One region of the Clostridium thermobutyricum genome, then DNA from elsewhere that is predicted to be linked to it. Evidence: a T-box and tRNA genes for the amino acid it is inferred to sense, from the RefSeq annotation. Region 1 holds a T-box; the other holds one or more tRNA genes.
The links. The T-box of region 1 lies ahead of gltX (glutamate--tRNA ligase). A T-box ahead of a tRNA ligase gene usually reads a tRNA of that ligase, here a tRNA-Glu.
Positions count from the first base shown of each region.

Region 2: it encodes a tRNA-Glu, which carries the amino acid that the T-box ahead of gltX (glutamate--tRNA ligase) is inferred to sense. The anticodon was not compared.

Region 1 is NZ_KB850956.1:2,349,808-2,365,545, forward strand. Features, by position in the region: gene ligA (NAD-dependent DNA ligase LigA) at 1-343, opposite strand, end outside; gene pcrA (DNA helicase PcrA) at 437-2,713, opposite strand; gene HMPREF1092_RS11000 (AAC(3) family N-acetyltransferase) at 2,887-3,699, opposite strand; gene HMPREF1092_RS11005 (pentapeptide repeat-containing protein) at 3,710-4,294, opposite strand; gene HMPREF1092_RS11010 (radical SAM protein) at 4,437-5,348, shown strand; gene HMPREF1092_RS11015 (superoxide dismutase) at 5,406-6,029, shown strand; gene HMPREF1092_RS11020 (glutamine--tRNA ligase/YqeY domain fusion protein) at 6,216-7,880, shown strand; gene HMPREF1092_RS17235 (hypothetical protein) at 8,003-8,152, shown strand; gene HMPREF1092_RS11025 (hypothetical protein) at 8,190-8,426, opposite strand; gene gltX (glutamate--tRNA ligase) at 8,608-10,266, opposite strand; T-box leader at 10,353-10,582, opposite strand; gene HMPREF1092_RS11035 (pseudouridine synthase) at 10,945-11,661, opposite strand; gene HMPREF1092_RS11040 (lytic transglycosylase domain-containing protein) at 11,784-12,521, opposite strand; gene HMPREF1092_RS11045 (triple tyrosine motif-containing protein) at 12,539-14,551, opposite strand; gene HMPREF1092_RS11050 (YaiI/YqxD family protein) at 14,704-15,147, opposite strand; gene HMPREF1092_RS11055 (glucose-6-phosphate isomerase) at 15,156-15,738, opposite strand, start outside.
Region 2 is NZ_KB850956.1:2,811,404-2,827,141, forward strand. Features, by position in the region: gene HMPREF1092_RS13150 (mechanosensitive ion channel family protein) at 1-149, shown strand, start outside; gene HMPREF1092_RS13155 (DUF951 domain-containing protein) at 150-344, shown strand; gene rpsF (30S ribosomal protein S6) at 445-732, shown strand; gene HMPREF1092_RS13165 (single-stranded DNA-binding protein) at 746-1,189, shown strand; gene rpsR (30S ribosomal protein S18) at 1,217-1,462, shown strand; gene HMPREF1092_RS13175 (MazG-like family protein) at 1,618-1,941, shown strand; gene HMPREF1092_RS13180 (DHH family phosphoesterase) at 1,960-3,897, shown strand; gene rplI (50S ribosomal protein L9) at 3,899-4,345, shown strand; gene lonC (Lon family ATP-dependent protease) at 4,359-6,251, shown strand; gene HMPREF1092_RS13195 (replicative DNA helicase) at 6,368-7,705, shown strand; gene proC (pyrroline-5-carboxylate reductase) at 7,765-8,562, shown strand; gene HMPREF1092_RS13205 (adenylosuccinate synthase) at 8,970-10,256, shown strand; gene HMPREF1092_RS13210 (DUF1858 domain-containing protein) at 10,349-10,534, shown strand; gene HMPREF1092_RS13215 (acyl-[acyl-carrier-protein] thioesterase) at 10,679-11,431, shown strand; gene HMPREF1092_RS13220 (BaiN/RdsA family NAD(P)/FAD-dependent oxidoreductase) at 11,497-12,747, opposite strand; tRNA gene HMPREF1092_RS13225 (tRNA-Glu) at 13,239-13,313, shown strand; tRNA gene HMPREF1092_RS13230 (tRNA-Val) at 13,318-13,393, shown strand; tRNA gene HMPREF1092_RS13235 (tRNA-Asp) at 13,409-13,485, shown strand; tRNA gene HMPREF1092_RS13240 (tRNA-Thr) at 13,517-13,591, shown strand; tRNA gene HMPREF1092_RS13245 (tRNA-Glu) at 13,601-13,675, shown strand; tRNA gene HMPREF1092_RS13250 (tRNA-Val) at 13,682-13,757, shown strand; tRNA gene HMPREF1092_RS13255 (tRNA-Asp) at 13,773-13,849, shown strand; tRNA gene HMPREF1092_RS13260 (tRNA-Thr) at 13,897-13,971, shown strand; tRNA gene HMPREF1092_RS13265 (tRNA-Glu) at 13,981-14,055, shown strand; tRNA gene HMPREF1092_RS13270 (tRNA-Val) at 14,063-14,138, shown strand; tRNA gene HMPREF1092_RS13275 (tRNA-Asp) at 14,151-14,227, shown strand; gene HMPREF1092_RS13280 (ATP-binding protein) at 14,440-15,441, opposite strand; gene HMPREF1092_RS13285 (DnaD domain protein) at 15,441-15,738, opposite strand, start outside.

The sequences.
Region 1 (15,738 bases):
ATTTCTTAGTAACTATATATTTTAAATCGGGTAAATCTTCTCCTTTAGCTCTCATTTCATTTACGAATTTTAAATTTCTATTATGCCATTCTACTATACCTTCAATGCTTTGTGCTTTATCTAAACTCCAAAGTTTAGCTTTGTGAGTATATTTTGAAAATCCTTCTAAGATTGTATCTCCTACTCTCACTGTTGGAGAATATGGTAAAACTATTCCTAGCTCTTTTTCAAGACTTACTAATTCATCATATTTTAAATCATATTCTTTATCACTAACAGTTGGATTATCTAAGGAATAGTATTCATATGCATATCTATTTAACTCTTCTACTAGAGCTTCCATTAATTCTCTTTTATCCAAAGCTAATTACCTCCACTTTATAATCCTATAAATTTATTATACATTTTTATATTATTATTTATAAGAATATTTTTATTAAATTAATTCTAATTTAGCCATTGATAACATTAAATTCTTAACCCCTTGTTTATCAAATGCTATAGTAAGTTTTTTATCTCCATTAGATTCAGATACTGAAACTACAGTTCCAGTTCCAAACTTTTCATGTCTAACTTTTTTACCCAATGAAATATTATTAGCATTTGCTAAATTTCCTTTATTATTAGAATTTGAAGTGCTATATGAAATACTTGTTTTTCTTCCAATAGTATTTTGATTTCTTCCCATTATTTGATTTCTTAAACTATGTGGATTTGAATTTAATTTTGTAGGCGAATTATAATAATTTTCCCCTGTACTTCCACCAGTTATACTTCTTCCATTAACAAATTCTTTTAAATCAAATCTTATTTCGTTTATAAAATCTGATTGACTATATGAAGTTATTCTACCAAAAAGAAGTCTTTTTTCAGCTGAAGTCATATAAAGAACTTCTTTTGCTCTTGTTATTCCAACATAACAAAGTCTTCTTGATTCTTCCATTTGGCTTGGATCATTTATATCACTTGCACTTGGGAATAATCCATTTTCCATTCCAACCATAAATACATATGGAAATTCTAATCCCTTTGCACTATGAAGAGTCATTAAAACAACACTATCTGCTTCTTCATCAGCTTTATCTGCATCTTGAACAAGTGCCACTTGCTCTAAGTAATCTGCAAGTGTATTATTTTCTGGATTACTCTTTTCAAAATCAACAGCATCTGATACAAGTTCTTTAAGGTTTTCTATTCTACTCTTATCTTCTATTTCATTTGATTTTTCTAATTCTGCTAAATATCCACTTTCCTTTAATATGTTTTCTATTAACATTGAAGGTGGCATAGTTTCTGCAAGAATCATAAAATTATCCATAAGACTAGTAAACTTTTCAATTGAAGTACAATTTCTAGCTGTTAAAGTACTAATTGTTCTAACTTCACTTAATGCATCCCAAAGATTTAATCCAAACTCCTCAGCAAAAGTTTGCACTTTATCAATTGTTGCTGCTCCTATACTTCTCTTTGGAACATTTATTATTCTCTTTATACTTACATCATCTTGAGGGTTAACTAATACTTTTAAATATGCAAGCATATCCTTAATTTCTTTTCTGTCATAGAATTTAGTTCCCCCAATAATTTTATATGGTATTCCTCTTCTTCTAAAACATTCCTCAAATGTACGTGATTGAGCATTTGTTCTGTAAAGTACTGCAAAATCTCTATAATTTGCATTTTCTTCTTTTGAAATAATATCCTTTATTTCTCTAGCAGCAAAATCTCCTTCTTCTTTATCTGAAAAAGCTCTATATATTTTTATTTTACTTCCTGACTCTTGCTCTGTTCTTAATGCTTTATCTTTTCTTCTAGAGTTATTAACTATAACCTCATTTGCAGCATGTAAAATATTTCCTTTTGAACGATAATTTTGTTCAAGTTTTATAACTTTACAATCTGGATAGTCTTTTTCAAAATCAAGTATATTTTGAATATCTGCACCTCTCCATTGGTAAATACATTGGTCATCATCTCCAACAACACAAATATTCTTATATTTCTTAGCTAACATTTTAACTAATTCATATTGAGCACCATTTGTATCTTGGTACTCATCTACCATAATATATTGGAATTTATTTTGATAAAACTCTAATGTTTCTTCACTTGTTTTAAATAATTCAACTGTTTTAAATATTAAATCATCAAAATCTAAAGAATTATTTTCTTTTAATCTCTTTTGATACATTTGATAAATATCTGCTATTTTCTTTTCTCTAAAATTTTGTTCATGTTCTCTCATAAAGCTTGCAGGTGTTTGCATAGTATCTTTTGCTCTTCCTATTTTACCCATAACCTCTTGAAGTGTTATATCTTTTTCATTTATATTAAGTGCCTTCATACATTCTTTTAAAAGAACTTTTTGATCTGATGTATCATAAATAGTAAAACTTGATTTATAACCTAATTTTTCTATATCTCTTCTTAATATACGAACACAAGTTGAGTGGAAAGTTGATATCCACATTGAATCTGCTTTTTCTCCAATTATTGAACGTACTCTATCTCTCATTTCTTTTGCTGCTTTATTTGTAAATGTAATAGCTAATATCTTCCATGGGAATATTCCTAAATCATCTATCATATGTGCCATTCTATAAGTTAAAACTCTAGTTTTTCCTGAACCCGCTCCTGCAAGAATAAGTACTTGCCCTTCTACTGTACTCGCTCCCTCATATTGCTCTTTATTTAAAAGTGATTTTAAATCCAAATTTAAATCCTCCCTTCAAGGTATCTCTTATAATTAAGAAAGGTAAAAGCCCAGGATAACCTCCTAGACTCATACTAAATAATTTTTTATTATATAAACCTATAATTAATTACAAGCTTTATTTTTCTTATTTTAAAGTATAGCATATTTACTATCTAATACAAACATACATTCTAATAAATATTTACGTTTTTAAAATATTCAACACCAAAATCAACACATTCTCTTGCAGAAAATAATTTTATATTTGAAAGTCCTATTTTATCTTTTACTACATTATATTTTTCTTCAAAGTCTTCACCTGCAAACATAAATAATTCTGTTTTAAATTCAATATCTTCATAAGACTTAAATACTCTTTCTCCATTTTCAATTATTGGAGAAGCATTTATTGTTTTTTTCGCATTTCCTGCTCTATATTCACTTAAATGGAACATAGTATTTACGTCATAATCTACTCCTAATAATAAAATCTTAAAATCTAAATCATACATTTTTCTAAGTGGACTTCCTTCTCCTAAAGAATTCTCTAATGTATGTTCTTTTGTTATTTCTTCTGCTTCTTTTCCCCATGAAGTAAAGGAAACAGTTGGATGATAACTTCTTAAAACATCTAATCTTGTTCTAAAGTTTTCAGCTATTAATCCCATACCATATGTTTTTGTATTTTCTCTATCAAATGCAGGCATTTCTGCTCTTATCTTTTCAAACCATTCTTTTGGTACAGGAGGATTTCCCCAAAATATTGGATCACAAATGTCCCCACTATGAGCTGGCATAGAAATAGTTCCTTCTTTTGTTATAACTTCCATTAATGCTTCTACAACTGTTCTTTCCCCACCGCAAACAAATCCAAAAGAGCTTAATTTTGAATGAACAAGTATTTTATCTCCTGCTTTTAAACCTATTCTTTTAAATTCTTTTACTAAAAATGACTTTGTAACTACATCATTACTCTTATTAATTATCTCTTCTAATCTACTCATAATTTGTTACCTACTTTACTATAATATTAAATTCCTTTAAAAGTCCTAAAACCTCTGGCATAGAAAATTTTGCTTTCTTTATTTTATTTCTTTCTGGATTAATTGTATAATCTATTGCTTCTGAAAAGTCCGCCTTTGTTAAATTAGTATTTTCAAAAATTGATTCCTCTAAAGATGATTTAGTAAATTGTGCTTCTCTTAAATCACAATTCATAAAATCTGAACCTGCAACATTACAGCTTATAAATTTTGTTTTTGGAATTTTAAGACCAGTAAAATTACAACTTTGAACTAAAGAATTTTTAAATTCAAAATCTAATATAAAAGTATCGCATTTAGTAAAATCTACTCCAACTATTTTACAATCATTAAATAAGACTCCTCTAAGCTTTGAATTATCTAATTTAGAAAGTGTAAAATTACATTCTTTAAAAGTACATCCATCAAAAGTTGCTTCTATAAAAATCGCTCCTGTAAAATCACATCTATTAAAAGTGCAATTTTCAAAAACTAAATCACTAAATTCGTTATTTCTGCCTTCTATTTTATTAAAAACTTCACCATTATACTCTAATTCATTAAAATTACTTTCCATAAACTAACCCACTCTCTTTTTATTATTTTATCCTATTATTTTACCTCTTACTCTCATTTTTTTCCACATTTATTATTATAAATTGCTCTATTTTATAATTAGATATATAATTTATAAAAACATATAGAAAGGTCGTAATATAATGGACTATTATAAAGCTTTTGAAAAATGTAATCTTTGTATACGAAGATGTAATATAGATAGAACAAAAGGAAAAATTGGAGCTTGTAACTCTTCTGATAAAATAACTGCTGCTCGAGCTGAATTGCATTTTTGGGAAGAACCTCCTATTTCTTTAGAAACAGGTTCTGGAACAGTTTTCTTTTCTAATTGCAATTTAAAATGTGTTTTTTGTCAAAACTATGAAATAAGTCAAGAACATAAAGGAATTGAAATAACCACAGATAGACTTTCTGAAATATTTTTAGAACTTCAAGACAAAGGAGCTAATAATATAAATCTTGTTACTCCTACTCACTATGTTCCTAAAATAATAGAAGCAATAAAAAAAGCTAAAGCTAATGGTTTAACTCTTCCAATACTTTATAATACAAATGGATATGATTCTTTAGAAACAATAAAAATGTTAAATGGACTTATAGATGTTTATCTTCCTGACTTTAAATATTTTGATGATAAATATGCTATAAAATATTCAAATGCTAAAGGTTATAAAGATAATGTAATTGAAATTTTAAAAGAAATGTTCAAGCAAGTTGGAAAAAATAAATTTGATTCTAATGGAAGAATGATTAAAGGAATTATAGTAAGACATCTCATGCTTCCTGGACTTCTTTTTGATTCAAAAAAAGTAATTGACTGTATATACTCTACATTTGGTGATAATGTTTATATAAGTATTATGAATCAATATACTCCAATGTTTAAAGCTTTAGAATATAAAGAAATTTCTAAGCCTTTAAATCCTAAAATGTATGATTCATTAATTAGTTATGCTGCTGAACTGGGAATTACAAATGCTTTTATTCAAGATAGTGGTTCAAGTACAACTGATTTTGTACCTGATTTTAATTTTCAAGGTCTAAAAAAATAATGTTTTTATGTATCTTTTTATCAATTTATTTATATACTAAATTCTGAGGTGATAAATATGACAGAATTTAAACTTAAACCATTAAAATTTGCTTATGATGCATTAGAACCTGTAATAGATAAGGCAACAGTTACTATTCATCATGATAAACATCAACAAACTTATACTGATAATTTAAATAATGCTTTAAAGGATTATACTGGTCCTTTAAAAAATGCTAGTTTAGTTGATATTTTAAAAAACTTAGACGAACTTCCAGAAGATAAAAGACTTCCTGTTATTAATAATGGTGGTGGAGTTTTTAATCATGAATTTTATTGGGATGGACTTAATAAACCAAATAGTACTTCTCCACACGGAAATGTTTTAGAAGCAATAAATAAACGTTTTGGTTCTTTTGAAAACTTTAAAACTGAATTTACTAAAGCTGGAACAAGTCAATTTGGTTCAGGATGGGCTTGGTTAATACTTGATGAACAAAATGAACTTCAAGTAATTAATACACCAAATCAAATTTGTCCTATATCAGAAAATAATATCCCTCTTCTTACTATGGATGTTTGGGAACATGCTTATTATTTAAAATATCAAAATAAAAGACCTGAATATATAAATAATTACTATGAAATTATTGATTGGAATGTAGTTGAAGATAGATTTAATTCAGCTAAAAATTGTTAGTTAATTTAATAAATAATGTACAATTATGACTCTTAAAAGTGAAATATGCTATTTTTATTAGCTTATTCACCTTTAAGAGTCTTTTTAAATGCCTTTTTTCTCTAGATTTTTTTGTTATATTGGATTAAAATTAAAGGTAATTGTGTATTATATAAACATAAATTTTAACAGGAGGTGTAAGCTTTTATGTCAAATGAAAATATTTCATCTAACTTCATTAGAAATATTATTAAAGAAGACTTAGAAACAGGAAAGCACGATAGTATAATAACAAGATTTCCACCAGAGCCAAACGGATACTTACACATTGGTCATGCGAAATCTATACTTTTAAACTTCGGATTATCAGAAGAGTTTAAAGGTAGAACAAATCTTAGATTTGATGATACAAATCCAACTAAAGAGGATACTGAATACGTTCAGTCTATAGAAGAGGATGTTAAATGGCTTGGCTGTCAGTGGAATGAGCTTCACTTTGCATCAAATTATTTTGATACAATGTATGAAAAAGCTCTACTATTAATAAAAAAAGGCTTAGCATACGTTTGTGATTTAACTCCAGATGAAATTAAAGAATATAGAGGAAGTTTAACAGCTCCTGGTAAGGAAAGTCCTTATAGAAATAGAACTGTTGAAGAAAACCTTGAATTATTCGAAAAAATGAAAAATGGTGAATTTAAAGATGGAGAAAAAGTTCTTAGAGCTAAAATAGATATGGCTTCTCCAAATCTTAATATGAGAGATCCTATAATCTATAGAATTGCTCATTCAACACACCATAATACTGGAGATAAATGGTGCATCTATCCAATGTATGATTTTGCTCATCCATTAGAAGATGCAATTGAACATATAACTCATTCAATTTGTACTCTTGAGTTTGCAGACCACAGACCTCTGTATGATTGGTTTGTTCGTGAATGTGAAATGGAAGCTACTCCAAGACAAATAGAATTTGCTAGACTTAACATGACTAATACAGTTATGAGTAAAAGAAAGCTTAAACAATTAGTTGATGAAGGTGTAGTTGATGGTTGGGATGATCCAAGAATGCCAACTATATCAGGTCTTAGAAGAAGAGGATATACTCCAGAAGCTATTAGAAACTTCTGCTCTGCTATAGGAGTTGCAAAATCAAACTCTACTGTAGATTCTCAAATGCTTGATTACTTCTTAAGAGAAGATCTTCAACCAAAAGTTCCTACAGCTATGGCAGTAATTAATCCATTAAAAGTAGTTATAACAAACTACCCAGAAGGTCAAAGTGAAACACTTTCCCTAGATATTCATCCTAAAGATGAATCATTTGGTAAGAGAGAAATAACTTTCTCAAGAGAAATCTATGTTGAAAGAGATGACTTCATGGAAGTTCCAGCTAAAAAATATTTTAGATTATTCCCTGGTAACGAAGTTAGACTTAGAGGAGCTTACTTCATTAAATGTAATGAAATTATAAAAGATGAAAATGGAGAAGTTATTGAACTTAACTGTACTTATGATCCAGAAACTAAGAGTGGTTCAGGATTTACAGGAAGAAAAGTTAAAGGAACAATTCACTGGGTTGATGCAAATTCTTCAATTCCAGCAGAATTTAGATTATATGAACCTTTAATTTTAGATGATGCTCCTGAAAATGAAGGAAAACATTTCTTAGAACAAATAAATCCACACTCAATGGAAGTTTTCCAAGGATTTATAGAACCAAATGCAGTACCTGGTCTTAAGCCACTAGATAAACTACAATTAGTTAGAAATGGTTTCTTCTCAATAGATACTAAAAATACTACTGATGAAAAATTAGTATTTAATAGAATCGTTCCATTAAAATCATCATTTAAATTACAAAAATAATCCACAAATTTTGTAACTAATACTCCATAATAAATTTTTATTGTGGAGTATTTTTAATCTTTGATAAACAAATAAATTTATTAATATATTTTACTAAAGATAAATAAAAAGGAGTTTTTTTTTTGAGCTGTGATAATACTGTTGAATGTCCATGTAAGAATTTAAAATGTGAAAATAGAGGTATATGTTGTAAATGTGTTGCAAGACACTCTAATACTGATGTTCTTCCTGCTTGCTTAAGACATATTTCAAATATTCCCTTAAATAAATAAAAAATTTAATGCCACCTTATTAATAAGGTGGCTTCAATTATTTTTTAGGTTCCTTTGTAAGATCTTCAATTTTTGAAAGATTATTTTCTTTTTGGTTCAATTCATTTAATTTTGTATTATATGTATTTGTATCTTTATTAATGTTATTTCCAACTTGTACTTTGCTAACAATGCTAAGTCCATCAAAAAGTTTATTCCATTCAAAAATACCAAATGCTATTACTCCTATAACTACTAAACAACTAATTACCAAAATTATAGCTTGTTTTTTCATACTAATATCCTTTCAAAATTTTATTCTTATCTAAATTTTACCCTATAGAATCAAATAATAAATTTCTATATACTTAAAATTTTATTTCAATAAATAATTATTTTTACATATAAAAAATGACTTTTCAAAATTTGAAAAGTCATTTTTGTTTAAATAATAAAATTAATTTATATTACTCTAATTATAAGTTCATAAATTTTTGGAATCTTTCTCTAACTACATCTTCACCTAAAATTTGCATTATTGTATAAAGATCTGGTGTGTTAGCTCTGTGAGTTATTGCTGCTCTAACTGCTCCTGCAACATCTGATACCATTCCTTTGAATTTTTCTGGTTCTGCTTTAAATTCTTTTCTATTTGTAGCATAACCAAGTTCTATTGCTAATGCTTTTAAGTGTTCAAACCAAGCTTCTTGACTTTCTAAATTATGATTATAAGCTTTTGAATAGCTTTCTATAACTTCTTTAGCTGCTTCTAATGTTAAAGTTTTTGGTAACTCTATATCTTCTTTTCCTTCTTTATCAAACTCTTCGTCAAAGAAGTAGAATATTTTAGCTTTAACTTCATTCCATTTACCAAAGTCTTTTCTTGGTTTTGGTCCTTCTTTATCTATGTTAAATACTTCTTTCATCATATCTTCTTTAGCTGTTACTAAAGCGTACATTTCTGGGTCAAATTCTTTAGCCCATTCTGTATATCTTGAATAAACTTCATCAGCTTTCATTTTACAAATTAAGTTTTTACTTACGTCATGTAACTTAACTATATCAAAAAGTGCTCCTGATTTACTCATTTTTTCTAATGATACTTTAAACTCATGATAATCTACATCTGGATTTTCTGCTCTCCACTCTTCAAAGCTTGAATTGATTATGTTTAATAGATATTCTATAACACAAACTTGTGGATATCCTTCTTCTCTATAGTAGCTTACTGCACTTTCAGGGTCTTTTCTTTTTGAAAGTTTTCTTTTTGAACCATTTTCTGATTTCATTATAGTAGGAACATGAGCATAGTTTGGTCTCTTAAATCCTAAAACATCAAATAATTGAAGGTGAATTGGTAATGATGAAAGCCATTCTTCTCCTCTTATTACATCTGTTGTGTGCATTAAAGCATCATCTATAGCATGAGCAAAATGATAAGTTGGAAGTCCATCTGATTTTATTAAAACTATGTCTTGAACATTTTCAGGTAATGATAATTCACCTTTTATTAAATCAACTATTTCTACTCTATTTTCTTCTTTTCCTGGTGATTTTAATCTTAAAATATACTCTTCTCCAGCTTCAATTTTCTTTATAGCTTCTTCATCTGAAAGATTTCTATAAACTGCATATTTTCCATAGTAACCTGGAGTAATTTTTTCTGCCATTTGTTTTTCTCTTATTTCATTTAATTCTTCAGCAGTACAGAAACATGGGTATGCAAGACCTTTTAATATTAAATCTTTTGCAAAAGTATGATATATTTCTTTTCTTAAGCTTTGTCTATATGGTCCATAAGCCCCTTTTGACTCTTCTTCTCCTATCATACCTTCATCAAATTCCATACCAAAATTGTACATAGTTTGAATAGTATCTTCTATTGCACCTTTTACTTCCCTTTTTTGGTCAGTATCTTCTATTCTTAAATAGAAAATTCCTTCACTTTGATGTGCTAATCTTTCATTTATTAAAGCTGCATATACTCCTCCAATATGTTGGAAACCAGTTGGACTTGGAGCATATCTTACAACATGTGCTCCTTCTTTTAAATCTCTTGGCTTATAAGTATTGATGTATTCTTCTACTGTCTTATCCACATTTGGAAATATTAAATTTGCTAATCTTTCTTTCATCTTTAACACCTTTCTTTATATATTATGGGATTAATTATACCCTATTTTTTAGAAATTATTAAAATAAAAAAAGCCCTGTCATCCATATTTAGGACGAAAAGACTAACTTCACGCGGTACCACCTAATTTAGCTAAATTTTTAGCTCTCTTAATATCTCTATAAGGTGAGATTCTACCTAAGATTTACTACTTATAAAATAATTTCAATCTTATACTCCAAAGCTTCTTTCTATGATCTTAAATATTCTTCTCTCAGCAAATGAAGAACTCTCTTTAAAATAAGTTGTCATATACTCTTCTTTTTCATTGCATTTTAATATTAATTTATCTTAGGTAATTATACATCATTAATAATACTATTGTAAATACAGATTTAGTTCTGTTTAAAATAGCTATATAGACAAAAAAGATATTAAATTATTTAATTTAATATCTTTTTTATCATTTAAAATTCAAATAATAAAGCACAACCCTTGGGGCCAGGTTGTGCTAGCAATAAGCAATAAATAAAAAGGGGGCTATATATCCTTTTATTTATCCTCGGATACTATTATATGTTAACAAATTTACATTTGCAATATGTTAACTTATTTATTATTAATTTGCGAAATTTACTTTGATAATTTTTGTTATTTATATTTTTAAACCTTCTTAATATTTACATTTTATTAACAATTGCTAGAATTTTTTAAGATGTTCTATTTCTTCATCTGTTAATTCTCTATACTCTCCTTCTTCTAAATCTCTATCTAAAGGAAGCCCTCCAAATTCTATTCTTTGAAGATAAACAACCTTTTTATCTCTAGCTTCAAACATTCTCTTAACTTGATGGAATTTTCCTTCTTGAATAGTTACATTAATTTCTGAACCTTCATCAGTAGCTGATAAAATTTCAAGCTTTGCTTCTTTACATACATAACCATCATCTAAAGTTATTCCTTCTTTAAAAGCTTTAACATCTTCTTCTGTAACCTTTTTATCTATCTTGGCAAAATATACTTTATCAACATGCCATTTAGGAGATATAAGTCTATGATTTAACTCTCCATCATTTGTTAAAAGTAATAATCCTACTGTATCTTTATCTAATCTTCCAACAGGGAATGGCTCAAATGCTTGATAATCTACATGTAAAAGATCAATTACTGTCATATCTCTATTATCATATGTAGCTGAAATAACTCCATCTGGCTTATTCATCATTAAATAAATATATTCTCTATAATATAATTCTTCTCCATTAACTTTTATAATTGAAGTATCTGGATCAATTTTCATATTACTATCTTTAACTATTTCACCATCTACTTCAACAAACCCCTTTTTTACAAGTGATTTAACTTCTTTTCTACTTCCATACCCTAAATTAGAAATAATTTTATCTAATCTTTCCATTTTAGCACCTCCGTACTTTTTCTCAGTTCATTTTAACCTAAAAGAATTATAGTATCAACTTAATTAAATAAATAAGCTATGTAAAAAACATATATGATAATTTTCTTACATAGCTTTAATAATTATACTTTAAACTCTCTATAATATTTTAAAACCTTTGGAACATAATTTTGAGTTTCCTTAGGCATTTTATAAATGTCAGAAGGTGTTTTTACACCTCTTCTTTGTACTGTTCCATCTCCTGCATTATATCCCATAAGTGCCATTTCAACATTTCCATTATATCTTTTTAAATGCTTTCTAAGCTGTGAAACTCCACCTCTAATATTTTGATCTATATTATAAGGGTCTGTAACACCTTCTTCTTTAGCTGTTACAGGCATAAGCTGCATAACTCCCATTGCTCCTACACTTGAGGTACATTTAGGATTAAAATTAGATTCTGCTTTTATTACTGCAAGAACTAAATTTTTATCTACTCCATACGTTTTTGAATATTTATCAACAGATTTATATATTTCTTTTTTTACATCTGTCATATTACTATAATCAACTTTATTAGTATTTTCAACTTTTGTAGTTTCTTTATTGTTAGAGCTTGTCTCTAACTTTGAATTCCAATATTTATTATTATATGATTCCTTATTATTTAAAACTAATTTTAAATTTTCTAATTTTTCACCAACTGAAGTAGTCATTATTTTATTATTAATTTTGTCATCTTCTACTTTTCCCATAGATTCTAACATTGTTTGAAGCATAATTTGAAATTCAATCCCATCTCCTGATTGCTTTTTAACAATGTTATTCATAAGACCCATTTTCATAATTAGATCTGAATTTATCTCATTTAATTTCACCCTAATATTCCCCCATATTAAACTGTAAATTCAACTTCACAGTAATCTTCATAATTAACTCTTTTATAATAGCTCTTTGCAAGAACTAAAACTCTAAAAGTTCCTTCTGAATAAGGTATAAATGTGTAATAATTTTTCTTACTATAACTTTGTGCTTTAATCCAATTTCCTTTTTCCATTAAATAAAATTCGTAACAAACATCTTTTCCACCTGTACTTCTAGCTTTAAAAGTTATTTCTTTATTGTCACCAATTTTATTTTCACTTATGTTAACCTTTGTTCCTATTACAGGAGTTGCTTCTTCTACAAATATAGTTATTTCTTTTTTACTATCAAATTCTTCTTCACATTTAATATTTTTTGCGTATATTTCAAAACCATATTTTCCTGAACATTTTGGCTTTATGCATATTTTTTTATTAGTCATAAAGTCTGTTTCTTCAACTACATTTCCATTTATCTTAGTTACAATATTTATAAGTGTATTTCTAGTGTCTTGAACTATTGTTTCTATATCAATAGGTTCATTCACAAGATAATGCTCTCTCTTTGGAATTAATATATGCTCAATAGTTCCAGGCATATATTCTCTTACAGTTAAATAATAACTAGTTTGAATATCATATTCAGCTCTAGTATATTTATCTTTTATTTTTATATCTATTTCATATTTTCCCTTTTCTTTTGGAGTAAAGTTTATATAATTAGATTTATTAAATGCTATTTTATCTAAAACTTTACCATCTTTATATATTGTAAAGGCATATAATAAGACTGTTCCACCTTCTGCTATAACTCTCAAATTAACAGGTTTATTTATAACTGTTTCTTTTTTAACATCTGTTATTATATCAGTTATTCTTACTGGTAATTCTCCTTTTTTATCTACTTCAAAGATTATAGTTTTCTTATCTTCAAAATCTCCTCTAAAAGAAGAATCTTTTGCATAAGCTGTTATCTTATATTTTCCTTCCTCTTTAGGTCTCCAAACATATTCATCACTTCTTGTATAACAAGAATCATCACAAACAGGTCCATCTATAATATATCTATAAACCTTTTCTCTTCCACCTTCTACTTCTAACTTAAATGTTATATCTGTTTCTGTTTTTTGTGGAGATTTTACATCAGGCTCAAACTTATTTATTCTTATTTTATTATAAGGTCTAACTTTATAATACATAACAGCTCTGTCATCATATTCTCTATTTGAAAGAATATCTTTCATAAGACAAAGAAGCTTATATTGTCCTGGAGTATTTTCTTGATAAGTTACTATTTGTCTTGATGAAAAATCTTGTAAACAAATAGAATGACCTTCATCATCTATTTTTACAAATTTATAAAGAAGTGTTCTAGTATTACTTTGAGATGATTCAACTTTAAAAACTAATTCTTCATTAATTAATCTTTCTTCAGTTAAACATCTAAATCCTGTAATCTCTAGCTTGCCCATCTTTTTTATATTAAACTTTATAGTTTTATAGTCATCAAAATTTTCTTTTGAATCAATTCTTTTACATTCAATTAAAAGCTCTTCTTGCCCAGCATTAAGTGCTGTATATTCTATTTTATTTTCTTTTCTATAATCTCTTAAAATTTCCCAACCTGCTAGTCCCTTTTTCCAAAATCTAAAAAGAAGATTATCTTCTTCTACAATTCCAGTAACTTCTACTTTATCACCTTCTGTATATTCATTTTTATTTATTTCTATATCTTTTAATAAATTTTCTTCTTTTTTTTCATTTGTTATAACATACTCTTCTCTTTCCAAAACGTCATATGGCTTTTCAGAATTTCTGCTTTTTCCTTGTACCATAACTATGTAATTCCCTTCTTCTTTTGGATTCCAAATACAATCTCCTGCATCTGAAAAATCTTTAACTATATTCCATATCCCATCATTCCCAACTAAAACTTTATAATCCATTATAATATCTGAATCTATATTTATTAATATTTTAGAATCAACCCTTTGAGGGCTTTTTTTACTAAATAAAATATTCATTTTAACTGCACTTTTGACCATTTAATTCACCCTTTTTTCCTAAATAACTATTTATTCAACCATTTATTCTATTATACAGTAAAATGCGCTTACATTTAATACATTTTTTAACAATTATTAATTTAATTTTATCTTAAAGTACACTAAAAAAAATCTAACAGTCTTTTTATATTTTAGTAACTGTTAGATTTATTTATAATTTTCTCTATATTTTCTAAAAGCTTTTTATCATCTGAAGATTTTCTTTTTTTAGGACCTTTCATTCTACCTCCAGCTCTTCGTATTTTTTGAGAAATATGCCTTTTCTCTAAAAGCATATCAATATTATCATTAGTATAAATTTGTCCATTTGTATTAACAACTTTTGCTCCTTTAGGAAGGCAAAGTGCAGCTACACCAAAATCTTGAGTTACAACAATATCATCTTTTTTTGTATTATTTATAACATACATATCAACACTTTGAAAACCACTATCTACGACACTTACTTTCGCATAATCGCTAATTATATAATGATTTATATCACAAAATATCTCTACTAGCATTCCATACTTTTTACCTATTAATTCAATTTTGGAGATGCTTGGGCAAGCATCTCCATCAATTATTATTTTCATATATTTAATTAAAGCCTCTTTTCAAGATCAGCTTTCATGTCTTCATATCCTGGTTTTCCAAGAAGAGCAAACATGTTTTTCTTGTAAGCTTCAACCCCTGGTTGGTTAAATGGATTTACTCCTAAAAGATATCCACTTATACCACATGCTTTTTCAAAGAAGTAAACTAATTGTCCAAAGTAGTATGGAGTTAATTCTGGTACATTAACTATTAAGTTTGGAACTCCTCCATCATTGTGTGCAAGTAAAGTTCCTTCAAATGCTTTGTGGTTAACAAAATCCATATCTTTTCCTGCTAAGAAGTTTAATCCATCAAGATTGTCTTCTGTTGATTCAATTATTACAGATTCTTGTGGAGTTTTTACATTAATTACAGTTTCGAAAAGATCTCTTCTTCCTTCTTGGATGTATTGACCCATTGAGTGAAGATCTGTTGAGAAATCAACAGCTGCTGGGAATAATCCTTTATTATCTTTTCCTTCTGATTCTCCATATAATTGTTTCCACCATTCACCAAAGAAGTGTAATTGTGGTTCGTAGTTAACTAATATTTCTATAGCTTTACCTTTATTGTAAAGAGCATTTCTAGCT
Region 2 (15,738 bases), 460 kb from region 1:
GCTTTAGTATACCTATGCATCAATGGTCTATGGAAAGAAAGTTAAGAAAAGCAATAAAAGAAGCTATGGATAGAGAGAAGATAGAAATTCCATATAACAAAACAGAATTTATTATAAATAAAAAAGTAGAAATGGAGGAAGTTTTTTAAATGGTAGAAAAGTTTGAACTTGGTGATATAGTAGAAATGAAAAAACAACATCCTTGTGGTGAAAAGAGATTTAAGATAATAAGAACTGGAGCAGATGTAAAAATAAAATGCTTAGGTTGTGAAAGAATAATTATGCTTCCAAGAAGCAAATTTGTAAAAGGTGCCAAAAAAATTATCCAAATACAAGAAAATTAATAAAACTATTGAAAAAACAATTATGTAATGATAAAATAAATAATTGTAATCCCTGCTGTGCAAAGCACAGCCGTTAGTCCGAGGGGAGGAGGTGAAAATGATGAGAAAGTACGAAACTATATTTATACTACACCCATCACTAGACGAGGAGGCTGTTAAAGCTAACATCGAAAAGTTCAAAGGTGTAATCGAAAATGGTGGAGGAACTGTTGACAATGTTGATGAGTGGGGTAAAAGAAAATTAGCTTACACTATAGACAAAGTTAACGATGGTCACTATACTTTAGTTGACTTCACAGCTAACACTGAATTACCAAGAGAATTAGACAGAATATTCAGAATTACTGATGGTGTTATGAGACACATCATAATTAAAAAAGAAGCGTAAGAGGTGATATTGTATGAACAAAGTTATACTTATAGGTAGACTTACAAGAGATCCTGAATTAAGATTTGCTGCTGGAACTGGTAACGCTGTTGCTAGATTTTCATTAGCAGTTACAAGACAATTCAAGAGAGATGAAGCCGATTTTATCAATTGTGTAGCATTTGGTAAGCAAGCGGAAACAATAGCACAATATCTTACAAAAGGAAGCCAAATAGCAGTTACTGGTAACATTAGAACTGGTAGCTATGATGCTCAAGATGGTTCAAAAAGATACACTACTGATGTAGCTGTTGAAACATTTGAATTCGTTGGAAGCAAAGGTGGAAACAACACTGAATCATATAACAATGGTTTTGGTGGAAATAATTCTGATAATTCACAGCAATCAAATGATTCATTTGGTTCTGGATTCGATGATGACATGACTCCTGTTGATGACGGAGATATGCCATTTTAATATTTTTCTAGGTAAGGAGGTAAGACAATGAGCAAAGATAATAGAAGATCAGGAAGAATGAGAAGATCTAAGAGAAAAGTTTGCGCTTTCTGTGTTGACAAAGCTGATTCAATAGATTACAAAGATATCGCTAAGTTAAGAAAATTCGTTACAGAAAGAGGAAAAATACTTCCAAGAAGAATTTCTGGAACTTGCGCAAAACATCAAAGACAATTAACTGAAGCAGTTAAGAGAGCTAGAAACATAGCTTTATTACCATTCACAACTGAGTAGTAATATAAATAAGCATGACAATTAAATTGTCGTGCTTTTTTTTATATGCTTTTGTAATAAAATAACATAATTTCCATAAAAATCAGTAAATTCTTGCAATAATAAAGGAAAAAAATTAAAATATACATACAGGATTTAATGGGGTGAGAGAAATTATGAAGAGAAGAGATTTGAATATTATGGTAAATATAAAAATTATAGAAGGATTAAAAGCGCAACTTATAAAAATTATAGGGGATTTTTATGTATTACTTACAAGAGGAAGTAACGTTGCTGAAGAATCTATAATAGATTGTCTATCAGGGGCAATAATAACACTATATGTATTAGCTGATAAATTAGGATATTCCTTATCTAAAGTTGATGATAAGATAAAAGAAAAATTAGAAATAGGTATAAGAGCGGAAGATGAAATTGAAAAAGAAGGAAGAAGCTTAAGTAAGCTTAAGAAGTATATTTCGAACCGAATGGACCAATAATTAAATAGGAGGAGATTAATGAAATTAGATACACCTATTAAAAGAATGATAAAGCCTGTTATATTAATTTTAGGTGCTATAATTTCCTTTATTTTAAATTACTATCAGATAGGATTATTAATTATATTAATATTTTTAATAGATAATTTTTATCAATTAAGTATTTTTTGGAAAAAAGATATGGATGAAAAAAATCTCATTAAAGAAATAGATAATGCTATATCTGATAATTTAGAAGCAAATTTAATAATTCCTATTGCTTTAATAGATGAGCAAGGAAATATTAAGTGGAATAATAGTATGATGAATGAGATAAAATCAGGAGATAATTTAGTTGATAGTAATATTTTGAGTATAGCTAGAGGAATAGATATAGAAAGAATACGAGAATCAACAAATGAAACACATCAAAGGCTTATATTAAATAATAAAGTATATGATGTATATTCTAACAAAGTAGATTACAAAAAGGATTTATTTCTAATATATTTTAATAGTGTTGATGAGTCGAAAGATAAAAAGAAAACAAATGAAAGTATTATGCTAATAGAGATAGATAACATAAGCGAAGCATTAGATACAGTTGAGGAAAATTTAAGACCTTTAATAGTTGCTGAAATAGAACAAAAGTTAAATTCTTATGGAAATAGAATTGAAGCAATGATAAAGAAATATGATAAAAATAAGTATATATTATCAGTTTTAGATAAATATATAGATCAAGAAATTGAATCTAAATTTACTATATTAGAAGAAATATCAAAGATATGCAAAGGAAATAAATTAGAAATAACTCTGAGCATAGGGGTTGGAAGAGGTGCATTAACACCAAATGAAAATTATAAATTTGCAGTTATAGCTAAAGAGTTAGCTCTAGGAAGAGGTGGCGATCAAGTAGTTGTAAAAAATAATGATGATATAAAAATATTTGGTGGCAATAGTAAAGAGATAGAAAAGAGAACTAGAGTTAGAGCGAGAGTTGTTTCTCATGCTTTAAAAGAGCTTATATATGAAAGTGATAATGTATTTATTGTAGGGCATAAAAACTTAGATATGGATTGTTTTGGATCAGCACTGGCACTATCAACAATAGTGAAAAAATTAGGTAAGAAACGTTCAATAGTATTGGGAAATGATACTTTTGCGATACAGCCATTTTTTTCAAAAATTAAAGAATTAGAGGAATATAGTGACCTTTTTACTACTTATGAGAAAGCATATAAAGAGATAACAGATAATTCGTTGGTAATTATAGTTGATGTGCATAATAGAAATTACGTTGGTAATTTAGATTTTGTGGAAAATGCAAAAAGAAAAGTTATAATAGATCATCATAGAAGAAGTACAGATATGGTAGGTGATGCACTTTTAAACTATATAGAAGTTTATGCATCATCTACATCTGAAATGATAACAGAAATAGTTCAATATATTTTGGATAAGCCAAGTGTATCTGTTATAGAAGCAGAAGGGCTTCTAGCTGGTATATATATGGATACTAAAGGATTTTCATTTAAGACTGGAGTCAGAACTTTTGATGCTGCTTCTTTTTTAAGAAGAATGGGAGCAGAAACAACAGAAGTTAAAAAGCTATTTACAGATAATTTAGATGAATTTATACAAATAGCAGAAACTATTAAATCAGCAAAAATAAAAAATAGCACTGCAATTGCTGTAGCACCTAATAATAGTAATACAGTTATAGTAGCAAAATCAGCTGATGAATTATTAAATATAACAGGAATATTGGCTGCATTCGTAGTTTGTGATATAAATGGAGATATTTATATTAGCGCAAGATCTGTTGGTGATATTAATGTTCAAATAGTTTTAGAAAGCCTTGGTGGAGGTGGACATTTGAACATTGCAGGTGTTAAAATATCAGATAAGAGCGTGGATGAAGTTTTAGTAATGTTAAAGGACGCAATCGAAAAATATTTAAAGGTGGGTGAATAACATGAAAGTAATATTATTACAAGATGTTAAGAAGATAGGTAAAAAGGGAGAAGTTATAAACGTATCAGATGGATATGCAAGAAACTTTTTATTTCCTAAGAAATTAGCTAAGGAAGCAACAGATGCTAACTTACACATATTAAATAACCAAAAAGAAAATGAAAGAAAACAAAAGCTTGCAGAAATAGAAGCAGCACAAAAATTAGCTTCTGAATTAAAAGGAAAAGAAGTTAAAATAGAAGCAAAATCAGGAGAAAACGGAAAATTATTTGGAGCTATAACAAGTAAAGATGTTGCTCAAGAAATAAATAAAGTTTACAAAATGAATATAGATAAGAAAAAAATAGTTATGGATACAATAAAAGTAGCAGGTGGATATGAAATAGAAGTTAAATTATATCCAGAGGTTTCAACAAAGATGAAAGTTATTATTGTTCCAAAAGCTTAAGGAGGAATAAACTTTGAAATTAAACGAACAAATAAGATTCCTGCAAGGTGTAGTAGGTGGAGACTTACCAATAGAATCACAAATAAATGTTTTATTTGATATATTAAAAAATGTATTAGATGATGGAGCTATAAGAGCAAGAACAGTTAGACATAAGCTTAAAGATTATGTTTCTTCAAAAAGCTTAGCAGAAAGAGCATATGCTCTTAATATGATTGCATCTGATGGAGCAGGAATAGAAGTAGTACCTCCAGATGACAAAATAAATGAAGTTCTAGAAGATACTATTGTATGGATTTCAGAAGAAATTGCAAAGAAATATGTGCAAAGAGAAATCGAAACAAAAGTTGAAAGAGCTATAATGGAAAAGCAAGAAAAGTATATTGATGAAATGCGTTTATCTATACTTAAAAAGGAAAAAGGTACTGAAAATCAAAAAACAAAGAAAAAATTAGAAGAGTTAGAAGCTTTAGATGCTAAAGTAACTAATAAAAATATAATGAGCTTTTTAAGACCAGATAGTTTTAAAGAAATAATAGGTCAAGAAAGAGCTATAAAATCATTAATATCAAAGTTATCATCACCATATCCTCAGCACATAATTCTTTATGGGCCTCCAGGAGTTGGAAAAACAACAGCAGCAAGAATTGCATTAGAAGAGGCTAGAAAATTAAATTTTACTCCTTTTGATGAAGATTCTAAGTTTGTTGAAGTTGATGGTACAACATTAAGATGGGATCCTAGAGAAATAACTAATCCATTATTAGGTTCAGTTCATGATCCTATATATCAAGGTAGTAAAAGAGATTTAGCAGATGTTGGGGTTCCAGAACCAAAGCCAGGTTTAGTTACAGAAGCACATGGAGGAGTTTTATTTATTGATGAAATAGGAGAACTTGACCATATACTTCAAAATAAACTTTTAAAAGTATTAGAAGATAAGAGAGTAGAATTCTCATCATCATATTATGATCCAGATGATGAAAAAACTCCAGCTTATATAAAATATCTATTTGAAAAAGGAGCACCAGCTGATTTTGTATTAATTGGAGCTACAACTAGAGAACCAAAAGATATAAATCCAGCATTAAGATCAAGATGTACTGAAGTATACTTTGAGCCATTAGGTGTTAAAGATATCCAAGATATAGTTAAAAATGCAGCTAGAAAGCTAGAAGTATCTCTTGAAAATTCTGTACCAGAATTTATTAGTAGATATACTATAGAAGGAAGAAAAGCTGTTAACATACTAACAGATGCTTATGGATATGCTTTGTATAAGAGAAAAATAAAACCTAAAAAGTTAAAAATAACTTTAAAGGATGTAGAAGAAGTAGTATCAATAGGAAGATATTCACCTTTTGAAATAGTTTCTGAAAATGAAGAAAAAGAAATTGGACATATATATGGATTAGGTGTAAGTGGATTCTTAGGTTCTACAATAGAAATAGAAGCATCAGTTTTTGAAGCAAAGAAAAAAGGTGCTGGAACTGTAAGATTTAATGAAACAGCAGGTAGTATGGCTAAAGATTCTGTTTATAATGCAGCATCAGTTATAAGAAAAATAACTGATAAAGATATTAGAGATTACGATATACATGTTAATGTAATTGGTGGTGGAAATATAGATGGTCCATCAGCAGGAGTAGCTATAACAACTTGTATTATAAGTGCATTATTAGGAAAACCAATAAGACAAGATTTATCTATTACCGGGGAAATATCTTTAAGAGGAAAAGTTAAACCAGTTGGAGGTATATTTGAAAAAATATATGGAGCAAGAAGAAAAGGAATAAAACTTGTTTTAGTTCCAGCGGATAATAAAAAAGATATACCAACAGGGTTAACAGATATAGAAGTTAAAGCTGTTAGTACAATAGAAGAAATATTAGAATTAGTATTTTAAAATAAGGGGGACTTTTTTATTTGTAAAAAGTCTCTCTTTAATTTTCATATGGAATAAAACATAAAGTTTTATTATAATAGTATAGTGAAATAATATGTGAAAGGGAGGAGAGAGAATTGGAAGCACCAATAGCAAAGACTTTACCTCAAAGTATAGAAGCAGAACAATCTGTTCTTGGAGCTATGCTTATATCAAGAAATGCAATAGCACCAGCTGCTGAAAAGCTTGAAGAAGAAGACTTCTATAGAGATAGCCACAAAGTTTTATTTAGATCAATAGTTGAGATGTTTAAAAGAGATATGGCTGTAGACTTAGTTACAGTTTTAGAATATCTAAAGTCAACAGATGTGCTTGAAAGAGCAGGTGGAGTTACTTATGTTACAGAAATATCTTCTTCAGTTCCTACTACAGCAAACCTTTCTTCATACATACAAATAGTTCAAGAAAAATCAACATTAAGAAAGCTTATTAGAGCATCTAATGAAATTATAGAAGAAAGTTATAATAAGCAAGGCGAAGTTGAAGGTGTTTTAGATAAAGCAGAAAAAAGAATTTTTGATATATCAGAAAAAAGAACTACTAGTGATTTTGAATCATTGGGAACTGTACTTGAAAGAGGATTTATAGAAATCGAAAGATTATATAATAATAAAGGTGAAGTAACAGGAGTAAGTTCAGGATTTAAAGACTTAGATGATAAGACTTCAGGATTCCAAAAAGGAGATATGATTCTAGTTGCAGCAAGACCTTCTATGGGAAAAACAACATTTACTCTTAATATTGCAGAACATGCTGCTTTAAGAGAAGGAAAAAGCGTAGTTATATTTTCTTTAGAAATGTCTAAAGAGCAACTTGCATATAAATTACTTTGTTCTGAAGCTAATATAGATATGCTTAAACTTAGAACAGGTAACTTAGAACCTGATGATTGGGATAGAATTGCAAGAGCTACTGGACCTTTATCAAAAGCTAAAATGTATATAGATGATACAGCAGGTGTAACTGTAATGGAAATGAGATCTAAGTGTAGAAGACTTAAGATGGAATATGGAATAGATTTAATTATGATTGATTATCTTCAACTTATGTCAGGATCATCAGGATCAGATAATAGACAACAAGAGGTATCAGAAATATCAAGATCTATAAAAGCTTTAGCAAAGGAAATGGAATGTCCTGTAATAGCGCTATCACAGTTATCTCGTGCTCCTGAGCAAAGAGCTGATCATAGACCTATGCTTTCTGACCTTAGAGAATCAGGCTCAATAGAGCAAGATGCTGACGTTGTTATGTTTTTATACAGAGATGAATATTACAATAAAGATACAGAGGAAAAAAATACTGGAGAATGTATTATTGCAAAGCAAAGAAACGGTCCAGTTGGGACTGTTAAATTAGCTTGGCTTGGACAATACAGTAAATTTGCTAATTATGAAGCAATACATCAAGAATAAAATGAGATAATCACAAAATGTGATTATCTTTTTTTAAAATAAAAAAGGAGAAATTTACAATGACTAAGAAAATAGGATTTATTGGATGTGGAAACATGGGAAAAGCTATGCTTGGGGCATTAGTTCAAAAAGAATTTATAGAAAGTAAAAAAATATTAGTTTCTACAAAGAGAGAATCATCAAGAAAAAAAATTGAAGAGGAATATAGGGTTATAGGAAAAGAATCTAACTTAGAAGTAGCTAAAGAATCAGACATAGTTATATTAGCAGTAAAACCTTATATGTATAAAAGTGTTATAGAAGGTATAAAAAAAGAATTAAAAGGAAAAATAATAATAAGCATTGCAGCAGGAATTGATATAGAAGATTTAGAAAATATGTTAGATGAAGATAGTAAAATAGTAAAAACAATGCCAAATACTCCAGCATTAGTTGGAGAAGGTATGTCAGCTATATGCCCTAATAAAAATATAACTGAATATGAATTAAAAGAAGTATGTGATATTTTTAATGTATTTGGTAAATATGAAATATTAGACGAAAAAGATTTCCATGCATTTATAGCAGTTTGTGGTTCATCTCCTGCATATATATTTATGATAATTGAAGCAATGGCTGATGGTGGTGTTAAATTAGGTCTATCAAGAGATAAGGCTTATAAGTTAGCAGCTCAAAGTGTATTGGGATCAGCAAAAATGGTATTAGAAACAGGATGTCATCCTGGAGTATTAAAAGATATGGTATGTTCTCCAGGAGGAACTACTATAGAAGCAGTTGCAGACCTTGAGAAAAATGGCATTAGAAATACTATTATAAGTGCAATTGAAACTTGCGCAAATAAATCTAAAAATATGTAATAAAATTGTTGACAAAATTTTAAAAAGATTCTATAATTAAATCAATGATAATCAATATCAACTGGACAGGGTATTGGTTAACACGAACCACATAGAACACACACATAAATAAAACTCCTCTTAATTTAAAAAATTAAGAAGTAAAACCTTAGAGTTCCACAGGCTCTAAGGTTTTTTTTATAATAAAAATTTAATATAATAATAAAACATCCGAATATTTTATTAAAATTTATAAAAATAATTCGATTTTTCATTGACCTATAACCTCCATTTTGCTACTATTGTTTATGGGAGAGAAAATCCAAAAGAGGTTTATATTTATGATTATTGCGAATAATAATTTATATAATCTAACTCCATAAAATTTAAGAATAGATTATTTAATTGATCTGAAGGAGGCAAATATAATGTCAGCATTTATAGTATTAGGAGCTCAATGGGGAGATGAAGGAAAAGGAAAGATGACAGACTATCTAGCAGAAGATGCAGATGTAGTTGTTAGATTCCAAGGAGGAAATAACGCAGGTCATACTGTTGAAGTTGGAGATAAACAATACAAACTTCATTTAATACCATCAGGAATATTATATGATGATAAAGTTAATGTTATAGGAAATGGTGTTGTAGTTGATCCAAAAGCACTTTTCGAAGAAATTGAATATTTAGAGGGTGTTGGAGTTAAGGTTACACCAGAGAAATTAATGATAAGTGATAGAGCACAATTAATAATGCCTTATCACAAAACATTAGATAGATTAAAAGAAAAAGCTAGAGGTAAAAATGACATTGGAACTACTGGTAAAGGAATAGGACCATGTTATACAGATAAATTTGAAAGATGTGGAATAAGAGTTTGTGATCTTATGCATCCAGAAGTTTTTGAAGAAAAATTAAGAGAAAATATGGAAGCAAAGAATCTTTATATAACAAAAGTTTTAGGTGGAGAAGCAGAAAATTTTGAAGAAACTTTAAAAATGTATCTTGAATTTGGTAAAAAATTAAAGCCTTTCGTAAAAGATACTTCAGTTAAAGTTTATGATTCAATAAAAGAAGATAAAAATGTATTATTTGAGGGTGCTCAAGGAATGCTTTTAGATATAGATTATGGAACATATCCATATGTAACTTCTTCTAATACAACAGCTGGTGGAGTAGTTAGTGGTTCAGGAGTTGGACCTACTATGATAACTAATGCTGTTGGAATAGCTAAAGCATATACAACAAGAGTTGGTAAAGGACCTTTCCCAACAGAATTACTTGATGAAACTGGTGATTGGATAAGAGAAAAAGGTCATGAATATGGAGTTACTACAGGAAGATCAAGAAGATGTGGATGGCTTGATTTAGTAATATTAAAAACTACAGTTAGAGTTAGTGGATTAACTTCACTTGCAGTAACTAAAATAGATACTTTAGCTGGGCTTGATAAGATAAAAGTTTGTGTTGGATATGAATTTAATGGAGAAGTTATAGATTACTTCCCAGCAAGTTTAGAAGATTTAGCAGAATGTAAACCAGTTTATGAAGAATTTGATGGATGGGATGAAAGTGTAGCAGATGCAAGAAGCTATGAAGAGTTACCAGAAAACGCTAAGAAATATATAGAAAGAATTGAAGAATTCACAGGAACAAGAATTTCAATAGTATCAGTTGGTCCTAAGAGAGATCAAACTATGAGAGTTAAAGAACTTTAATTCTGAGTATATTACTTGACTTTATTTGATGTATAAAATATAATCTTATATAGAATAATAATTATGTATTTTTACATTAAGAGGTGAAAGTTATGATAACAAAAGAAATGACTATAGGTGAGGTAATTAAAATGGATCCAACTAGAGCAGAAGTTTTAATGTCTTTTGGTATGGGTTGTATCGGATGCCCATCATCACAAGCTGAAACAATAGAACAAGCAGCTATGGTTCACGGATTAAATATTGATGCTTTATTAGAAGCTTTAAACAACAAATAATATAAATAAAAGAGATGCAAGATAAGCTTTTGCATCTCTTTTTCAATATTAAATATAATGTTAATAAATTTTGTTTTTTAATATAAATATAAACAAATACTGGTATACTTATATATATAAATAAATTTTGAGGAGAAATTAGATATGGATAATAGCTTTACTAAGGATTATGAAGTTTTATATAGAGATGTAGATTACAAATTAAGATGTAAAATAGCTTCATTAGTATATTTTTTATGTGATGTTGGGAACGCACATGCCGAATCAGTAGGAGACACAATAAATTATCAATTAGAGCATGGAGCAGGTTGGGTATTTTATAAATATGATATAAAGATACATAAGTATCCTAACTATAGAGATAAATTAAGCGTAGTAACAATACCAGCAGGGTTTAAAAAATTCTATGCATTAAGAGATTATCTTATTAAGAATCAAGATGGAGAGGTTTTAGTTGAAGCTACAGCTTTATTCTTCTTAATTAATATAGAAAGAAGAAGACCTATGAGAATATTGCCTGAACACTATAAGATGTATGGAGAAGATGGTGATTTAGAAAAAGCTAAAGAGATGGAAAAAATAGAAAAAATGGAAGAAGAACAATTTTCTAAAGAGTTCCAAATAAGATATAGTGATATAGATTCAAATACACATGTTAATAATGTAAAATATGTTGAATGGGCATTAGAGTCTGTACCTAAAGATATAATAAAAGAATTCGATTTAAAAAGAATAAAAATAGTATTTGAAAAAGAAGTAAGCTATGGAAACTCTATTCATGTTGGAGTTCAAGTTAAAGAAGAGGAAGATGGAACAAAGAAGACACTTCATAAAATATATAATAAAGAAGGTGTAGAATTAACTCTTCTAGAATTCCAATGGGAAAAAAATAATTAAAAAACCTTAAGCAATTTTGCTTAAGGTTTTTTATTGATTTTATTATAAAAATATTAAATGAAATTCTATTTTAATACATCTTTTATAGAAGTTGCAGCATTAAAAGCAGAACTCCAAGCCCATTGAAGATTAAAACCTCCACAATCTCCATCAACATCTATAAATTCACCAGCAAAATAAAGTCCTGGTACTAATTTTGATTCTAAAGTTTCTGAGTTTATATCTTTTACATCTATTCCACCCACAGTTACTTGTGCATTTTGGAATTCTTTAGTTCCAGTACATTTAAATTTCCAAGATTTAAGTTTATTAATTAAATCTGATTGGCATTTCCAATCTAATTCACAACATGGAGTATGTATATTAAATATATTAGAAGCTTTAAGTATAGTTGGGATAAGTTTTTTATTTACAACTCCAATTAGAGCATTAGATATACTTCTATTAGAGAACATAGCAAGATGAGTATATAATTCATTTTCTATTTCTTCTTTACTCTTATATGGCATAGAGTCAACTTCTATAATAACTTCATGACCTTTATTTAATGCTCTTGAAGCTGTAGATGAAACTTGAAGAATAGGTGGACCAGATATTCCGTAATCAGTAAATAAAACTTCTCCAACTTCACTTCTAATAACTTTGCCATTAACAGTTAAATTTACTCTTCCATCAAATTTAATTCCTGACATAGCTTTTAAGTGTGGATAATCTAATTTTAATTGAACTATTCCTGGAAGAGGTTTAATAAGTGAGTGACCAAGATTTTCACATAGTTTGTAAGAGGAGCCATCAGAGCCAGTTTTGGAAGCTGATTTTCCTCCACAACACATTAAAAGTTTTCCACAAGAGAATTCTAAAAATTCATCATTGTTTGTGGATAATATAAAGTTTTTCTTTTTGTGGATAGATTTCACTTTACAATTGTTATACACAGGAATATTTCTTTCCTCTATATTCATTCTTAAAATATCCACAACAGAAGAAGCTTGAAGTGATTGTGGATAAAGTTTATTATTTTCTAATTCTGTTATTGGAAGACCAAGAGATAAGAAAAAGTTTCTTGTATCTTCAACAGAAAATTTATTTAATGTATTTTGAAAAAAGTTTTCTCTTGTACTGTGATAATTTATAAAAGGATATTTTATTGAGGCATTTGAAATATTACAACGCCCATTACCAGTAGTAAGAATTTTCTTACCAACACGATCAGTTCCTTCTATTATTGCTACATCTATACCATAATCTTTGGCTAGGATTGCTGACATAAGTCCAGAGGCTCCACCACCAACTATTATTAAATAGTGATAAATCATATTTAAATTTCTCCTTCATTTAAAATGTATTTAAATAAATTCTATCATAGTTAAGTAAATAAAAAATAATTAAAATCGTATTTATATCTATAAAAGAAAAATATTTTTCTTTTATAGATATAAAAAATATTATTTTAAATAAAGAAAGTTAGGTTTACTATGTAATTGAATGGCGTTAATATATAAATAAGTAGAAAAATAAATTATAAAAATCATTAGAAAAAAATATAATTAATAAAAAAATTTTTATACATAATAAAAAATAATGAAAAAGAACATAATAAAATTTATAAAAATTAAAGAAAAATAAAAAATGAGATAAGCCTTGTAAATACTAAGTTTACGAAGATTTTACATAATAAGATTAGTGTTAAAAATAATAAAAAAAAAATATTTTTTAAAAAAAGTGTTGACACTTAAAATGATTTTATGTAATATAGTCTATGTGGTCAGCGCGAAACAAATAAGAGCGCAGAACACAAATGAAATATGGCTCCTTGGTCAAGCGGTTAAGACACCACCCTTTCACGGTGGTATCAGGGGTTCGATTCCCCTAGGAGTCACCATTTTGGTCGCATAGCTCAGCTGGGAGAGCACCTGCCTTACAAGCAGGGGGTCACAGGTTCGATCCCTGTTGTGACCACCATTAAAATTATAATATGGCTCAGTAGCTCAGCTGGTTAGAGTGCCGGCCTGTCACGCCGGAGGTCGAGGGTTCGAGCCCCTTCTGAGTCGCCAATATAATTTTATAAAAAATTAAAACCAATTTGCTGGCATGGCTCAACGGTAGAGCAGCTGACTTGTAATCAGCAGGTTGTAGGTTCGATTCCTATTGCCAGCTCCAATTTAATATGGCTCCTTGGTCAAGCGGTTAAGACACCACCCTTTCACGGTGGTATCAGGGGTTCGATTCCCCTAGGAGTCACCAATTTTTGGTCGCATAGCTCAGCTGGGAGAGCACCTGCCTTACAAGCAGGGGGTCACAGGTTCGATCCCTGTTGTGACCACCATTAAAATTATAATACGGCTCAGTAGCTCAGCTGGTTAGAGTGCCGGCCTGTCACGCCGGAGGTCGAGGGTTCGAGCCCCTTCTGAGTCGCCAATATAATTTATAAAAATATTTTGACAATACTTATCAAAATGCAATTTGCTGGCATGGCTCAACGGTAGAGCAGCTGACTTGTAATCAGCAGGTTGTAGGTTCGATTCCTATTGCCAGCTCCAATTTAATATGGCTCCTTGGTCAAGCGGTTAAGACACCACCCTTTCACGGTGGTATCAGGGGTTCGATTCCCCTAGGAGTCACCAATTTTTAGGTCGCATAGCTCAGCTGGGAGAGCACCTGCCTTACAAGCAGGGGGTCACAGGTTCGATCCCTGTTGTGACCACCATTTTTTTTATATGGCTCAGTAGCTCAGCTGGTTAGAGTGCCGGCCTGTCACGCCGGAGGTCGAGGGTTCGAGCCCCTTCTGAGTCGCCAAAGAAGTAAGATTTAATCTTACTTCTTTTTTTATATAAAATATAAGATTTATTTACATATATAATTAAAGTGAAAAAAGTAAAATAGTAATAATATTTTATATATTTAATAAATATATAATTATAATTTGAAAAAATAAAAGCTATATAAATACTGAAATTTATATAGCTTAATTTTATATTTTAATCTAATTTTAGTTTTATATTTTATTCCTATTTTCTATTTCTCATATTTAATCTACGTTTTTTCTCTATTCTTAAATCATAAGTGTAAAATCTCATAAATTTAAAATTACCTATTAATCTTGAAGATGTACGCCTATCATAACGATCATCTAAATCATCTGCAACTAGATTTGTAGATATAAGCATTTTTTTTCCTAAAAGAAGTTTTTTATTAAGCAAATTAAAGAATTCAGTTTTTGAGAATTCTGTGATTTGTTCAGAACCTAAATCATCTATTATAAGTAAATCACAATTAGTAATTAAATCATCTAGATTTTGATTCTTATTAAATCTTATATCTGCTAAAATTCTTATAAGTTCATCGGCTGTTTTATAAACTACTAAATATCCTCTATCTAATAATTCTTTTGCTATACAATAGGATAGAAATGTTTTTCCTGTACCAGCAGCTCCAGAAAATAATAAATTTACGTCAGTTCTATTGAAGTTAGGAATATACTGAGAAACTATAAAATCATAGATTCTTTGCATATTTTCAAATGGCGTAAATTTTTGAGTTGGATAACTTGGATCTGTTTTATTTGGAAATAAACTTAAATCAAAATCATTAAAATTATATTTTGATAATATGCTTTGTAAATTAGAATCTTTATAATGAAGTTTTATAAGTTTATCTTTAAAGCATTCACAGCGTTTTGTTCCTATGTATCCAGTATCACTACATTTCTTACATCTATAATGAATAGTTAAATATTCAGGAGAATATCCTTTAGATACTAAAGCCTCTAGTTTTTTAGCTCTTAAATCAAAAATTTTATCTCTAAGTTTTTCAACATCTTCTTCAGTTGTAGTAGATTTTAAAATTAATAAAGGAAGTTTAACAGAAAGCTTTTTTATCTCATCATCTATCTCCATTATTTCAGGATGCTTATCTTTTATTTCTTTAATTCTTTCCTTTAAATTTTTATTTTCTATTGATCTTATTTCTTCGTATTCTTTTAATATTTCGGATTGATATCCACTAATCATTAATCATCCCACCCTAATAATTCACGCTCAAGAGCATCATAATCATAATTTTTCTCTCTAAAGTTTTTGATTTTTTGATTTGATTGATTTTGATTTTTGTAAAATGTTTTATTTCCTTGAGCTTTTTTAAAGTTTATATCTTTAAGTTCTATATCAGTAACAGTTCTTATGTTATTTTTATTCCAGTCAGTAAGAATACTATCTATATACTTAAAATCAGCTCTATTTAATCTTTGGAAACATCTATCGCAAGCTTTTTGAATTATTTCCAGTTTAAAGTTATATATAAACAACCAT